Regions from separate parts of the Methylomonas sp. Kb3 genome, predicted to be linked through region 2. Evidence: riboswitches for the same ligand, from Rfam matches in the RefSeq annotation. Region 2 holds a riboswitch; the other holds the start of a gene.

Region 1 (7,559 bases), on a different contig from region 2:
CCGCTTTTCCAAGGGTTTAAACACCGCGCGTTTTACCCGCACCTTGGCGATTTTGACCAATAGCGGCGTGGAGTTGCTGGAAGCCTTGAAAATCTCCAGCCAGGTGTTGGCGAACGAGGCGATGCGGCAGGCGGTGGCGCATACCGCGATTCGCGTGCGGGAAGGGCAGAGTTTGAACAAGGCGCTGGAAGCCAGCGGTTTCTTCCCGCCGGTGACGATACATCTGGTGGCCAGTGGCGAGGCCAGCGGCCAATTACCGCGCATGCTGGAAAGCGCCGCCGACGATCAGGAACGTGATATTCAGGCGCTCACCGAACTGACCATGGGCTTGTTCGAGCCGGCCTTGATTTTGTTCATGGGTCTGGTGGTGCTAACCATCGTGCTGGCCATTCTGTTACCGATATTTGAAATGAACCAATTGATTAGATAGCGGTTTTGTCATACGCCTGTCACGTTGGCTTTCTAATCTTCTCCCCGTTGTCCCGCAGGCCGGGACCTGTTTAAACCAATCCGACTTTAAACCCTTATGAGCAATAAAAAACAGCAAGGCTTTACCCTGATCGAAGTGATGATCGTGGTGGTGATTTTGGGCATCTTGGCGTCCATCGTCGTCCCAAAAATCATGGGCAGACCAGACGAAGCCCGTGCCACGCGCACCTTGCAAGACATCAGAGCCATCAGCGCCGCGCTGGATTTATACAGACTGGATAACTTCAGCTACCCCACCACCGACCAAGGCCTGGAAGCTTTGGTACATAAACCCGCTAATCTGCCGGCCGGCGCGCATTGGAAGCAGGGCGGCTATCTGGATCAACTGCCGGTCGACGCATGGGGCAAAGCGTATTTTTATATGCAGCCCGGCGCGCACGGCGAATTTGATTTGTATTCCTTCGGCGCCGACGGCGTGGAAGGCGGCAGCGAAGCCGGCGCGGACATCACCAATTGGGCGCAAAAATAAGGCCAAATTCCGGCTTGAGCGCGCGTGGTTTTACGCTGATAGAACTGTTAATTGCGATGGTTTTAATCGGCTTGATGAGCAGCATGGCGATGCTGGCGATGGGCAATGCCGATCATAGTAAGCAGCAACAATTGGAAGTTGATCGGCTGGCAAAATTGCTGGCGCTGGCCGAGCAGGAAGCGATGATACGCGGCGAAAGCATAGGTCTGGAGTTGGTCGGCCAAGGGTATAGGTTTCTCTCGCCTACCCAAAGCAAGTGGCAGCCGGAGAATAATGATGCGCTATTCAGACAGAGGAATTTGCCAACAGGCATGACCTTGGCTTTAAGCTTGGACGAAAAGCCGGTGTATCTGAATCAACGGTTCGGCGGCAAAGTTCATCCGGAACCGCAGATTGTCTTTACCCCGGACGGGGCCTCTGCGGTGTTTCAAATTGCGTTGGATTTAGCAAAAAGCGATCTCCGGTTTTGGCTGAGTAATACGGCGGATGGGGGCTTGGCAATTTCCAGCGTCGCCATTAAGCCATGAAATACCCCGGCAACGGCGGTTTCACTCTATTGGAAGTGCTGATTGCGCTGGCGCTGTTAGCCATTCTGATGGCCGGCTTGATCAAAATTACCGCCGACAATACCAAGAACCTTTGGTATCTGGAAAACAAAACTATAGCCGCGACGATAGCCGCTAATCGTGCGGTGCAATTGCGCCTGGATACCGAAAAGCCGGAGAACCAGGACGGGTGGGAAACCATGGCCGGGCGGCGCTGGTATTGGCAGGCCAAGCGCGGTGTGACGCCGAGTCTCGGCGGCACGCTTTGGGATTACCGGATAGAAGTGTTTTTGGAAGGGGATAAATCGCCGTACGCCGGTTTGCTTAGTTATGTTCCGGCCAGCCATGAACAATAGCGCCAGTCGCGGTTTTACCTTGCTGGAAGTCCTGATCGCGATGGCCGTGTTCGCGATCATGGCGGCCATGGCCTACGCCGGCTTGAGCGCGGTGTTGGATGCCAGAGCGGGCACGGAAAAACGCTCGGACAGCATCGCCGCGTTGCAGCAAACCCTGTATTTGCTTAACGAAGATTTAGCCCAGGCTTTGCCACGCTCGATTCGGGACGAATTGGGTAGCGAACAGCCGGCTTTTTCCGGTGGGAATGGTGAAGAATTATTGACTTTAACCCGCAGCGTGCCGGAATGGTCGGCGTTGTCGATGCGAAGTGATCTGCAGCGTGTCAGTTATCGACTGGAAAACGGCAGTTTGTACAGGCAGGTCTGGATCGTGTTGGACCGTACCCAGCAGACGCAATTTCGTCGGAAAAAATTGCTGAATGTTGGCGCGCTTGAACTGCGCTTTTACGGCAGCGACTGGACGACGCATTGGCCGGCAGGTGGCACTGGCTTACCCAAAGCGGTGGAAGCTAATTTTAACTTGGCCGGCCTGGGCGACATGCGCCGGCTGTTTCTGGTGCGGGAATGAAGATGCTAGATCGGGCGCAGCACGGCATAGCGTTGATCACGGTGATGCTGATACTGGCCATCGCCACGGTAGCGGTCGTGTCCATGTCCAGAGCGCGGCAGATGGATATTCGCCGCACCGAAAATCAGCTGCGCAGCATGCAAGCCTGGGAATATGCCTATGGCTTGGAAAGCTGGGCGATTGGCAGGCTGGCCGCTGATGCGAAAGTTGGTGATGTCGATGGTGTGGATGATACCTGGTCCAAACCGCTGGCAACGACCGTGGTGGCTGGCGGCACGATGCAAGCACAGATTGAGGATTTGCAAGGCCGTATAAATCTGAACAACTTGTTGGTTGAGGGAAAAGTATCCGTGCCGGATGTAAAACGCTTGGAACGCTTGCTGGCGCAGCTAAAACTGAAAACCGAGCTGGTACAGGCAATCACGGATTGGATAGACGCAGATATGGACGCTAGCTATCCGCACGGTGCGGAAGACGACGCCTATACCCGATCTAAGCCCGGCTACCGCGCCGCGAACCGGCAATTTGCAGATGTCAGCGAGTTATTGCTGGTACAAGGCATGACGCGCGAGATTTATTCGAAATTATTGCCGTATGTGTATGTGGTGGAAGGCTACGCGCCGCTGAATATCAATACCGCCAGCGCCATGGTGCTGCGCTGTTTGGCGGACGACATCAGCGCCGATCAGGCGGCATCCATCTTCAGAGCCAGAGGCAAGCCTTTCGAAAAAGTCGCCGAGTTTTTAAAGGACGAAGCGGTTGCCGATGCCGGCATCGGTAAATACGGCTTGGGGGTCAGTTCGCAACACTTTTTACTACAAGGGCAAATCGATATGGGCAAAACCCATTTGCAGTTTCAGTCGCAATTGCAGCGTGATAGCGGCGGTGCGCAAGTCTTGAAGCGGCAGCGCCAGGGCTTGGCGCATGGCTGAAAAACTGCTGGTCAGATTCATCTCCGAATCGGCCGATAAACTGGAATGGTTGAGTCTTGCCGAGCCGGATAGTCAGCCGGCATCCGGCACGATGGCCCAGTTAGCAGCTGTTGCGCAGGGTAAGTCTGTACTGCTGTTATTGCCGGCCGCTTCGGTGCTATTGCTGGAAATCGAGTTGGCGGTTAAAACCACCGCGCAACTGAAAAAAGCCTTGCCGTTTGCCTTGGAAGACCTGTTGGCCGAGGACGTGGAAAATTATCATCTGGTTTGGTTAAAACAGGATCGGGATAAACTCGCCGTCGCGGCGATTACCCACGAAACGCTATCGACATGGCTTACGCCGTTTCGGGAAGCCGGTTTGCCGCTGGATGGCGCATATCCGGAAACCTTATGTCTGCCGTATCAAGCCGGACAAGCCACCTTGTTGCTCGACGACAGCAACGCTATTTTGCGTAGCGCTGCCTATCTGGGCGGCGGCGTGGATACGCAATTTCTGCCGCAATTGTTGGAAAAAGCCCGTGCCGAAGGTGCTGATTTTCAGACTTTACTGCTATTCAAAGCCAGCGAAGACAGCAAACTGCCGGAAGGTTTAGCAACTACCGGTGTGGAAACAGTCATAGCAAAACCGTTGCCATTCATGGCGAGCGCCGTTGAGTTGTTGCCGGCAGAGCTGAGTTTATTGAGCGGTGCCTATGCCGTTAGTAGCCAAAAGGTAGGCCGTTGGCAGCAGTGGCTGCCTGCAGCAATTATTTTGGGTGCGGCTTTGGCGGTGCAGAGCTACGCCTTATTGCACACCTACTGGCAACAGCAAGCCGAGCTGAGCGAATTGGAAGCCAAAACCCAAGCGCTGTTCAAACAAAGCTTTCCCGAGGTGAAGCGCATCGTCAATGTTAAAGCCCAAGCCGAGCAACAACTGGCGCAGCTGAGAAAACAACACGACGTCGTCGGTAGCGGCTTCATGCGCTTGTTTTACCGGTCCGGCTTGGTATTAAAAGACACGCCCGCCGTGCACCTGAAAAAACTCAATTTCCTGAACGGCGGTTTGCAGTTGCATGTAGTTGCCGATGACATCGGCCAGCTGGAGCAATTCAAACAACAATTGCAAACCAGCATGCAGGTGAAACTTCAATCCGCCGACAGCGGCGCAAATGGCGTGGAGGCGCAACTTGAGATTCGCGAAAAATGACATAGCGCAGCGTTTTGCCGAACTAACGCCCAGAGAGCGAGTACTGGCGCTGGGTGGTGTGCTGGTCGTGCTGATGTATGGCGCATACCTGCTGTTTTACCAACCAATTGCTGAACAAAGCCGCTTGCTGACGCTAAAAATCCAGGCGCAAAGGCAAATCTATAGCTATTTACAACAAGTCGGCAACGAAGCGGCGGCTTTGCGGCAACAAGCCGCGGTTGATACGCCGGCAGTGGATGGCGGTAATCAATCGCCGCTGGCGTTAGTCGATTTCAGCAGCCAACAGCTGGATATAAAACCGGCGATCAAACATCTGTCACCGGAAGGCGAGGACAAAGTCAGCGTCTGGCTGGAAAATCTGGCCTTCGACCGACTGATGTCATGGTTGACAATTTTGGAAACCAAACACCGCTTGCAAGTGCTGCAAATCGATGTGGAAAAACCGGCCGATGCGGACGGTATCGTTAACGCCAAAGTCTTGTTGGGCGTTGTTTAGCCCGCCTTCATATTAGCCTGGCCTTTAACGTCCGTCGCTCCCGCGCAGGCGGGAGCCCAGTGTTCCCAATCGATTGGTGAAGCGGTCGCAAGGCGTTTGCTTGTCGGGGAATGCCGTGTTCAGCGCACGCAGAGTTCGAAGCTTGCCATCCATGGCACCGGACGCCCTTATCCCGGCGGCATGACGGACTTTTTGGGTTTAACTAACTTGCTCAATAGTCAGCAAGGCCCTTGCCGTCGAGAGCTAGCGGCCACTAATACCTAGGCTACACCGAAAATAGTTTATTTGATTCCCGCATTCCCAGCTTCTCCCGGAGGAAAAGGGGTTTCTTCCTTAACTGAATCGCACTGATGCGACCCCCGCAAATAGAATCTTAGATTTCATCACTCCCTCCCGCCCGGTCATCCGCTGAATTTTCGTGTTAGCGGCCGGCTTTGTAATACAGATGTATTACATGTCACGTTAATTTAACAATGCTGTAACCGAAACGCCGCTATTGCTCTGGAATAATTCGCGCCAAGTTGAGGGGTTGAGGAACGGCCGTTCAGCAAAGATTCGGGAGCAACTAGGGAACATGGACGGCACGAACAAGGAGCGGCGAAGGAAGAGGATAGGGAGGAGGCTAGGCGGAACATGGTAGCGGGGGCAACAAAGCGGCGCTGTCAGGATGTTAGATGGTGTCGAGTGCAATCTAAAGCGTGTAAAAGCCAAACTCGTTGTGAAGCGGGGACGGAAAGTCACGGGTCTTGCAGGTCAAGACGGCTGGGCTGTCACCTTATGTCATTAATCGAAATTTAAACATGAGGTTTTAAAAATGAAATTGTCTAAAAAATTGTTGGCAGTTGCAGTATTGGCAGCGGCCGCTTCAGGCGCCGCGGAAGCGCGTATCCAAGCTATCGGCGATGCAACAGCAGACGGTAGTGAGTTTTTGTTTAACCTGGTTAACTACACAGCACAAAACTCTTACACGCTGGATTTGGGCATCACTGTTGAACAATTTTTGGCTAATCCTAGCCAACCATTGTCATTCACACTGAGCGACAACAACTTCCAATCGTTCGCTGCTGCTTACACTGCCGGCAACAACGTTGCCTGGGGTGTTTCTGGTGGTCATGGTGTATTGAATGAATTGACCGACTTAGCTAAATTTGGTTTTTACACCACTTCTGTAGTGCCTTCACCATCCAGCATCGACGCGAACGCTCCAGACATTAGCAACACGATGGGTAAATGGAATGATTTGGTCAGCTATATCCAAACTCAAGATGCTAACAGCAACAACTTGAGTACCTTCAAAACTGTCGGCCAGCAAGGATACACAGCTGTTTACGGTAACGATTTCCAAACTGCCTTGCCATTTACCGCGCAAGGTCAGTTAGGCACAGCATTGTCTTTTGTTCGCGAAAGAGCCAATGCCGATGACTTCGACACCGGCGAATTAGTCACTTTCCCAGGCGTATGGAATTTCGCAATCAACGGCAACGTCGGTTCTTTGACCTATACCGCTGCGCCTGCTGCTGTGCCACTACCTGCTGCGGTTTGGATGTTCGGCGCCGGTCTGATGGGTGTACTGCGCGCCACTCGTCGTAAATCGCTGGCGGTTTAATTCCGTAAGCGGCTTGAGCCGGCCGGATTCTGTTTTGCTGGTTCCCCCTTCATGAACGGGTCGGCTCACACTTTAAATTTAATCCATTGAGAGATATACAATGAAAAAGCAATTATTGTCTGCTGCTATCGCAGTGGCTTCTCTGGCAGGTTTTTCGCAAGGCGCATCCGCGCATGCGCCAAGCGTTACGCCGGATATCGAAATCTTCATGTCCGGCGCTAGCGCGCAAGACAAAGCCCTGGCTGCCTTGTTTGTGAACTTGTGCGACGCCGGTACTTTGGATGTATTTAAAGATAACGGTACAGCGGGTTCCGAAGGTAAAAACCATAGTGCTTATTTCTGCACACTGAACTCTACTAACGTACCCGGCCTGACCGTCAACGGTTCTGCGGCAACCACGGCTAAAGTCCTGTTCCACAAACGTTCTGCCGGCGGTTCTGCGCAAGGCGTTAACCCGCTGATCGACGGCGTGGCGATTGCGGCGATGCGTATCGACAACGGTAACTGCACGCAACAAGGCGCGACCAACACTTGGTTTTGCAACGCCAGCGGCGCTAACCTGACCAACGTGCTGTCCGATGCCGGTATTTCCGATGTTGAGCCAAAATTGTTTGTTGGCCCAAACAAACCTTCAAACGCTTCTGCGGTTGATCCAGTGGCTGCCGACGCGGCTCTGAACGTGGTGCCTGCGGCGGCCTTGGTATTTGGCGTGCCGGTTTCCGATAACTTGTATGTGGCTTTACAAAGAGCGCAAAACCTGTTGGCCGGTTTTGGCGGCAGCTGCGCACCGGGCGATTACACCGAAGCTTGTATGCCTAGCTTGAGCAAACAACAAGTGGCTGAGTTGATCTCCGGTCAAATCAAAAGATGGTCCGAGTTTAAAGTAAACGGCACGGCCTTAACCAGCTTGAC
Region 2 (7,559 bases):
GCATCCCGTACGATGTGAATCGGATGAAGCATGTATTGCAGCACGTCGCGGAAAAATCCGAGTGGGGCAAGAAAACTTTCCCGCGCGGCCAAGGGCAGGGCATAGCCTTTCATTTCAGCCATCTGGGTTACATCGCCCAGGTTGCGGAAGTTACGGTCTCCAAAGACGGCAAGCTTAAAGTGGATAGAGTCGTGGTGGCTACCGACATCGGCGCGCAGATCGTCAATCTCAGTGGTGCGGAAAACCAGGTGCAGGGCTCGGTCATTGATGGTCTGGGAGCCTTGATGTTTCAGGAGTTGAATATCGAAAAAGGCCGGATCGTACAAAGCAATTTCGGCGAATATCCGATGATCCGTATTGCCGATACGCCGATGCGGGTGGATGTGCATTTTCTGAAAACCGACTATCCGGTCACCGGTCTGGGTGAACCAGCACTGCCGCCATTGGCGCCGGCAGTGTGCAATGCGATCTTCGCCGCTACCGGTGTGCGGGTCCGGCAATTGCCGTTATTGCGTACCGATTTGAGCTGGAGTTGATATGGCTAGTACAATCGCCGGCACACCTGCAAGCGAGTAAATCATGGCCAATAACATCAATCATCTGCTCGAAGCCTACCGGCAATTGCAACACGACGGCGCCGACAGCGTGCTGGCGACCATCATCGAAACCTTTGGCTCGACTTACCAAAAGGCCGGGGCGCGGATGTTGATTACCCAAACCGGGGAGTTGGTCGGTTTGCTGGGCGGCGGTTGTTTCGAACGGGATTTGGTGGAGCAGGCCGGATCGGTGTTCGAAACCGGCCATGCCAAAACCTTGTTTTACGATATGCGTTCCGGGGAAGACGCGATTTGGGGTTTGGGCCTGGGTTGTAACGGCGCGGTTAGGGTGTTGCTGCAATTATTAAAAGCCGAGCAGGGTTTCAGTCCATTGAGTCAGTTGCTGGAAGCCGCCGAAGCTCAAGCGCATGGGGTATTGGTTACGGTGTTCGAGTCCGAGCATGCGGATTTCCCGGCAGGGCGCAGCCAGTTTTTGCCTGCGGCCATCGTCGGCGAGCAGCCAATTTTACCTAGCGCGCCGTTTCCCTTTGCCACGGCGGCGCTGCAAACGGCTTTGCAGCAAAAACCGCGCATCGAAACTCATCCGCTTGACGGCCTGGACATCAAAGTCTTTTACGATCCGGTGCAACCGCCTTGGCAGTTGCTGATATTCGGTGCCGGTGCCGACGCGATACCGCTGGTGAATTGCGCCAAATCCCTGGGGTGGCGCGTGACCTTAGTCGATCACCGGCCCGCGCATATCAAACCAGAGCGTTTTCCTTTAGCCGATCAATTATTGCATCTGATACCGGATCAGGTCGCGTCCCAACTGGATTTAAATCGCTTCAATGCCATTATGCTGATGACCCATAACGTCGAATACGACCAACGCTACCTGCAAGCCATCGTGCATTGCCGGGCGCCATTTATCGGTCTGCTGGGTCCGGCGCATCGCAAACAGCGGCTGTTGCACAGCTTGGGCGACGATGCCGCGCTGATAGCCGAACGGGTATTCGGCCCGGTCGGTTTGGACATCGGCGCGCAAACCCCGGAAGAGATTGCCTTGTCCATCGTGGCCGGCATTCAGGCCCTGCTTAACGGCCGTAGCGGCTTGCAACTGGGGAAAGAGCCGGTTGCGATCAAACATGCTTGCAGCCCTGGATAATGTGCATGCCGGCGACTGAGAATGCCTCAGCGCTGAGCGTGTACAAATTACGGGAATGATTTATTGCGGCTTTTTGCCGATAAATAGGGGCTATTTTCTAAGAATCCCCCTTTTCAGAAGCCGGTGTTGGCTAGTTTTCTTGCCATGCATAACGGTGTGGCTTAGGTAAGGCGCTGTTATTACCTTTTTTAGCCTTGCATGGATTGGAAGTCACCGGCTTTAGCCGGTGACTGTGGGCTGAAATTTAAACCGCGTTAGGGTGCCAAATACGCTTCGAAAGGCTGTATCGGTGATGAATTGCCTTGGGCGCCCACCGCGTCAATGGTCAGAAATTCATCTTTACCCAGAACGGCTCCCAGCGGATTACCGCCGCTTACTGTCTGCTCCACGCCAACATGGCCGTGGGGTATTTTGATTTCGGGGTGATCAAAGGGGGCTTTCTCGTAGCGGACTCTTTCATCGGTCAAGGTTTTCAGGAAGGCGATCAGGTCGGCTCGGTTTTGCGCATCCAGTTGTAGATTGGGCTGCGGAAATACCCGAGTAACTTGTTTGCTGTCGTAGGCAAAATTTCCGCCTCGCGAATAAAATTCGATCGCTTGTTCCAGCGTGGCCATGCTGCCATTGTGCATGTACGGTCCGGTTAACTCGATATTGCGTAGCGAGGGGATTTTAAAGGTCGAGTCGACAGACGCCACCATTTTCCGGGTATTGGGCTTGTTCAACTCCGCTAAGGCGGCAGCGGTCGTGGGCAAAAAGGCATTGTTTGCGGGCAGGAAACAGTTCTCCGTGCTTTGTGGCTGGGGTCTTATGCCGTCGGTGATGGTAAACAAGCTCGGCAGCGAATAAGGCAGTTTGATATTTAGAGCAAGGGCTTCCTGAAAATCGCAGGCTCTCACTTTGGTGACATCTTCATCCAGTGCAGCGGCATTATTGCCCGCCAAATGCTGTAAATATTGCCTACTGAACGATAGCGGGTTGCCAAAGTCGTCGACGCCGCCTGCGCCAATATCGGCCGTTTCTTCGGTGACGCCTGTGGAAGAAAAGCCGGTATCGAAAAATGCGGTAACCGGAGCGTTTTTGATAAGCAAAGGTATGCGATTGACCACATTGGTGGATGCGCTGATGAAGAAAGTCGGTTCACCGAAGGCTTCCGGATGGGTTTTGGCAATGGCCGCATTGGCGTTAATCGATGCCGCGCTGAAGTTGGGTCCTAAATGGCAGAGCGCGCACTGATTTTTTCTGAATTGTTTTAAGCCGTTCAATTCCGAAGCGCTGAGTTCTATGGGTTGATTGCCGGCGTCTCGGGCGCTGTTGTCGAAGGGCGATTCGTCCGAAATCAATGTGCTTTCATAGAGTTGGATGGCCAGGCCAAAGAACATGCCAAAGTTGGCTTCGGTTTGATTATAGGGCGCAAACCCTTTGGGGGCCGGAATTGGCGGGTTACCGCTGTACGACCAGTATTTGGGATTGAATGCCTGCATGATCAGCAGCTTATACAGAGTGTTCGTGCCGGGTTTGCTATTGAGGCTGTAAGGTCCCAATACACTGTCTTCAGGATGTACTTTTTGGTTTTGCAACGGGCGGCGTAACAGCAGCTTTCTACCGAGTTCCATCAAGGTCCGGTTGCGGCAGGCCATTTCGGTAGTGTTTTGTGGCGGAGCTACCGCTAATGACGCCAGCGAGGAATTGATTAAATGCAGGCGCTGCTTAATTAGCGTCGTGGCGTTCTGTTTTACCCAGACGCCGGCGTCGGGATCTCGGTCGCCCCAAGGGCTGCTGCCGTTAAACACATTGTTGGCGCGGCCGTCCCAAAAATTGCGATGATTAAACACCGCATTGATCACGCTGGGCGCATTGCGTGGCGTTACTTTGCGGGTGCCGACCGCGCCGGCATGAAACAGGCTGTCGACGCTGCGGCTGCAGGTGTCGTTAGGCGCTGTGTAGCGGTCCACGGCTCTAAATTCACCACCGAAAGTACCGGACGAACCGACTACATTGTCGGTGTTGTAGAGGATCGCGGAATGCTCTTGCAGCGGATCTTCCCGTTGATGTAACGGAAAGTCGCCAATGCTGAGGGTATGATTGGGTCCCAAAGAACCACCCGTCATGGCATTGCTGAATGTTTGATCGCTTAAAGGGCTGGATTGGCCGCCCGGAGCAAGCTGATTTTTTACTCTGCCGTCGGCGCCGGCGTGAAAGTGGCAGGACGCACAGGCCATGCCGTCGCTACCCACGTTAGTATCCCAGAACAGCGCTTTGCCCAAGGCAATCGCGGCATTCTTGTTGACGACAATAGGGTCCGGGCCGTCCAGTAGTCCGGGAACAGGCGGAACGGGCAAATGCTTCAGGCTTATCGGCATGGGCCCTAGTGCCAATTCGACCGCGGCGGCGCTGAAACTGAGCAGTACACCTCCGGCTAAAACAATCGCTAATTGGCTATGACGAAACAATGTCATGGTGAAACTCCACTGAGAAATGGTTGGTTGGCAACAAATACGGCCAAAACGCCCGCATCAGCGGGCTCAAGCTATAAAAAAGGCCGATAAACCACACAGCGTAATTTATCGGCCATCCTTATTCCTTTGGCGAAGTCCCTCGCCAAGCTTCCTTTTTTTATAGGAACATCGGCTTATGTGCTGGGTGTTGGCTTACGCTTTAGCGTTGCGTTTGCCTCTGCCTATAAAGCCGGCCAGTGCCGTGCCGAACAGCCAGACAGCGGAGGGTACTGGCACCGCCGCCGGTGTGTAGGTAGAAGGGGCGGCCGACGCGGAAATGTTCAAAGAGATGCCGGCACTGCTTCCGAGGACGTCTGCACCGCCGACGAACACGGCATACCAGCCAGCTTGCAAGTCGTTCAGTGTCAAGGTCGCGAATCTTTTGGTGTTGGCAAAAGCAGGGTTGCCGGTGACGCCTATAGTGCCGGATACGCCGGTTTCATACAGATTGTCGATACTGACATCGTGGGCGCCGGAGTCGATGACGCCGCCGAAAGAGTTAACGTAGTTTTTGCTTGAGGAACTGACGTAGCCCAGGGTTTCGACAATGCCGTCCGCGCCGGTTGCCCACATAATGCCTGGATCGCCGGCTTGGCCGACCGAGTTAAATTTGTGAATTTGGCCGGTTAGCTCAGCCGGTGTATCGACGCCGACCGTTTCACCCGAATAAGCCACATTGGTTCTGAAAATTGAAAAGGCCGGAAAGTTTGCGGCGGACGAACGCGCGTCGACAGTCACGGATTGGGCTGATGAGCTCAAATAGAAGTTGGTAAATGCACCTTGCATGCCCCAACCATCATTGGACAGAGACGGATTGCCCGCGAAGCCCAAATTGCTGGAATTAAAACTAGGGTTTGAGATGCTGGTGCCCAGCTCGAGAGTGTTATCGGCGCCTGACCAAGCCGCCGTCGCAGGTTGAGCAACGGCAAGGGTTAGCGCGGCGGACGATAGGGTGATTTTAAAAATAGTTTGTAAATCGATGTTCATTTTTGAGTGTCTCCAATATCTACCACATCGTTGTTTACGATTGTGGTAGATTTAAGTTGCTGTTTAATTTGGATTTGTCTGAGTATTTCGGGCCTGGCAGCCAAAAGATAGACATCTCCAAAGGGTTTAGACATGCATTGCGAGGGGTGAGTCGACAGCTGATGTCGGCTGACCTTTTCGCTCTTGTTTGCCGGGGTTACGCGGTGCGGCGTTTGCCTAATACACTGAATCCCATTAATGCAGAACCGAACAACCAAACGGCCCCTGGCACCGGCACTGCGCTAACACCCTCGCCGGTGATGGTCAAAGGCAGGCTGGCTCCGGTGACGTAGTCGGTGGCGGTCAGGGTAATTTGATAATCGAAATGATCCTGACCGGTGGCGCCCGTTATCGGGTTGACGCCGGTCGCACCGGTGATGGTGTCGCCCTTGTTGAAGCCCAGCACAGCTTCTTCGATGGTTAGAGAGTAATCGCCAAAAGCAATAATGTAATTGCCCACGTCCAATGCAGTAGCCAGGTAGGAGTCTCGGCTCAACAAGCTGCCATCGGCCCATCCGCCGGTATTGCCGGGTATGGTGTAAGCTGGGCTGTCGTCGCCGCTGACGATTTCGGTAGTCAGTGAGACTGTGTCCTGAAAAATGCGGAATTGGCTATCTGCCAGTGTCAGTTCGCCGTCGCCGTTTATATCGACATACGCGCCGGGATGCGCGCCCCAGCCCGCTGCGTAGCCTTCATTCGCCAGGACATCGATTATCACATTGGCAGCTGATGACAAGGAGAACGAGTAGAAATCGATTGTGGTGCCGGCGCCGTGAACCGGGTCGACGGTTTTATAGATGGTGCCGTTTACGGTCTCGGCTTGTACATTGCCGAGGCCTAAAAGTGAAATAGCAAGTGTTGCAGCGACCTTTTTCAAGGCAGGCGCATGTTTCGTGTTAACAGACATATTTCAATTCCTTTCATAGTAAGACGAAGATTTTTACCGGTAGGTTTTACCGGCGACATTCAATGTTTCGCAATTCCCTTTGCGAGTCGTTGCCTAACGCACCTGCGCCGGATGCCGCGATGTCAGCCTCTTACTTTCCGGTCCTTTGCGTACGGTAAGTGCTGGGCCGATGGCTTCCCGCGCAATTTGAACAGCCTTAAAACCGCTATGTATTTCAATATTCCTGAATTGATCACGCTACGCTATGGTTGCGAGAGAGACAGTCCAAAGAGTTTTAAATACCGGGCTTGCTTGCGTAGTGAGTTAAACAACGGGTTTAGCTAATCAGGTGATACAACAAACTATTCCTGACCAGTGAGCGAGCGCTATGGGTAGTTGTCGGTGTATGAATCTCGACCGGCTAGACCCTTCTCTTACCCGCTCATAAGAGGCAGCTCGACTATCTGAATCAGATCCGCAGCTTTCCGGCCCCGCCTTGCGACGAGTGTGGCGACTTGGTGGCTGCGCCCAGGTGGGTGCAGCACTATTTATAAAGCAAAACATGCGCCAAAATATATTTGAGCAAGGGTTGCTAGTGTTTTTCTATGGTTATGTTCATATAAAACAATGCGATAGGCTGTTTTGTTTGATAGGGTGGAGTAGTAATAAGTGTGGCGGTTTTTTGGGGTTTTAGATGGCTATTACGCTATGCAGGGTGTGTTATTTCGCGTATTTTGGGTTATATCCCTTATTTTATTTAAGAGATTTTGGGCGGCAGCTTTGAGTTTGCGCCGTAGGGGTAAAAGTCATCAGTTCGGGTAGTGATATACCAAGCTGGGTGCTTAAAAATCAGGGTGCTGGAACGAAGGTTGGGAACGAATTCCGAAATAAAAATCCAACGTTCTCATGCGTATCATGACTTCGTCGGCAATCGACGACCAGCCTCGCCGGAGCTTTAGTCATCTGCCAATTGCCGACGAAAATCACTCAGCCCCAGAAAAAGGTTGATTCCTCTAATCGCCTTTGCCACCAGGTGGAGAAGGCATTTTTTGCATTTAAGCCGATGGCATGGCATAGCTACTGGTTAAGCTAAAAAAACACCGCTTGGTTCTTGGCTGTCTTGCACTTACAGGGTATTGCGCTTCGGGCGGCTGTGTTATGACGACACTATCCAATATTTCCAACACAAAATTTTCAAACTTAAATTAAGATGCCCGACACTTTCACCGAGGATAGATATGAATAAAACCGATGCCATTTTGAACAAGGGTCAGAAGCTCTATGAAGACGATGCTTATATTTTGTTGTGGACGAAATTTTTTGGCCTGAGCCTGCTGGCGCTGACCTCTTACTATGTCTACGATAAACAAAAGCAGCGGCTGATCAAGCTCATGAGTAGAGAAAAAACCTATCTGATGAGCATCAGTTACTACCTCACCCACGATTATGGT

What was found. A riboswitch is a leader RNA that binds a small molecule or an ion and turns the genes downstream of it on or off. The one in region 2 is predicted to bind cyclic di-GMP.
Region 1: linked by a shared signal. The riboswitch ahead of CWO84_RS06625 (hypothetical protein) and the one ahead of CWO84_RS07910 (hypothetical protein) in region 2 are both predicted to bind cyclic di-GMP.

The regions. Positions count from the first base shown of each region.
Region 1 is NZ_PIZT01000008.1:12,405-19,963, forward strand. Features, by position in the region: gene gspF (type II secretion system inner membrane protein GspF) at 1-430, shown strand, start outside; gene gspG (type II secretion system major pseudopilin GspG) at 527-958, shown strand; gene gspH (type II secretion system minor pseudopilin GspH) at 943-1,485, shown strand; gene gspI (type II secretion system minor pseudopilin GspI) at 1,482-1,859, shown strand; gene gspJ (type II secretion system minor pseudopilin GspJ) at 1,849-2,427, shown strand; gene gspK (type II secretion system minor pseudopilin GspK) at 2,424-3,359, shown strand; gene gspL (type II secretion system protein GspL) at 3,352-4,545, shown strand; gene CWO84_RS06620 (type II secretion system protein M) at 4,526-5,041, shown strand; cyclic di-GMP riboswitch class I at 5,738-5,816, shown strand; gene CWO84_RS06625 (hypothetical protein) at 5,856-6,647, shown strand; gene CWO84_RS06630 (hypothetical protein) at 6,748-7,559, shown strand, end outside.
Region 2 is NZ_PIZT01000010.1:132,888-140,446, forward strand. Features, by position in the region: gene CWO84_RS07890 (molybdopterin cofactor-binding domain-containing protein) at 1-536, shown strand, start outside; gene CWO84_RS07895 (XdhC/CoxI family protein) at 580-1,701, shown strand; gene CWO84_RS07900 (cytochrome c peroxidase) at 1,956-4,157, opposite strand; gene CWO84_RS07905 (hypothetical protein) at 4,350-5,183, opposite strand; gene CWO84_RS07910 (hypothetical protein) at 5,380-6,129, opposite strand; cyclic di-GMP riboswitch class I at 6,556-6,630, opposite strand; gene CWO84_RS07915 (hypothetical protein) at 7,347-7,559, shown strand, end outside.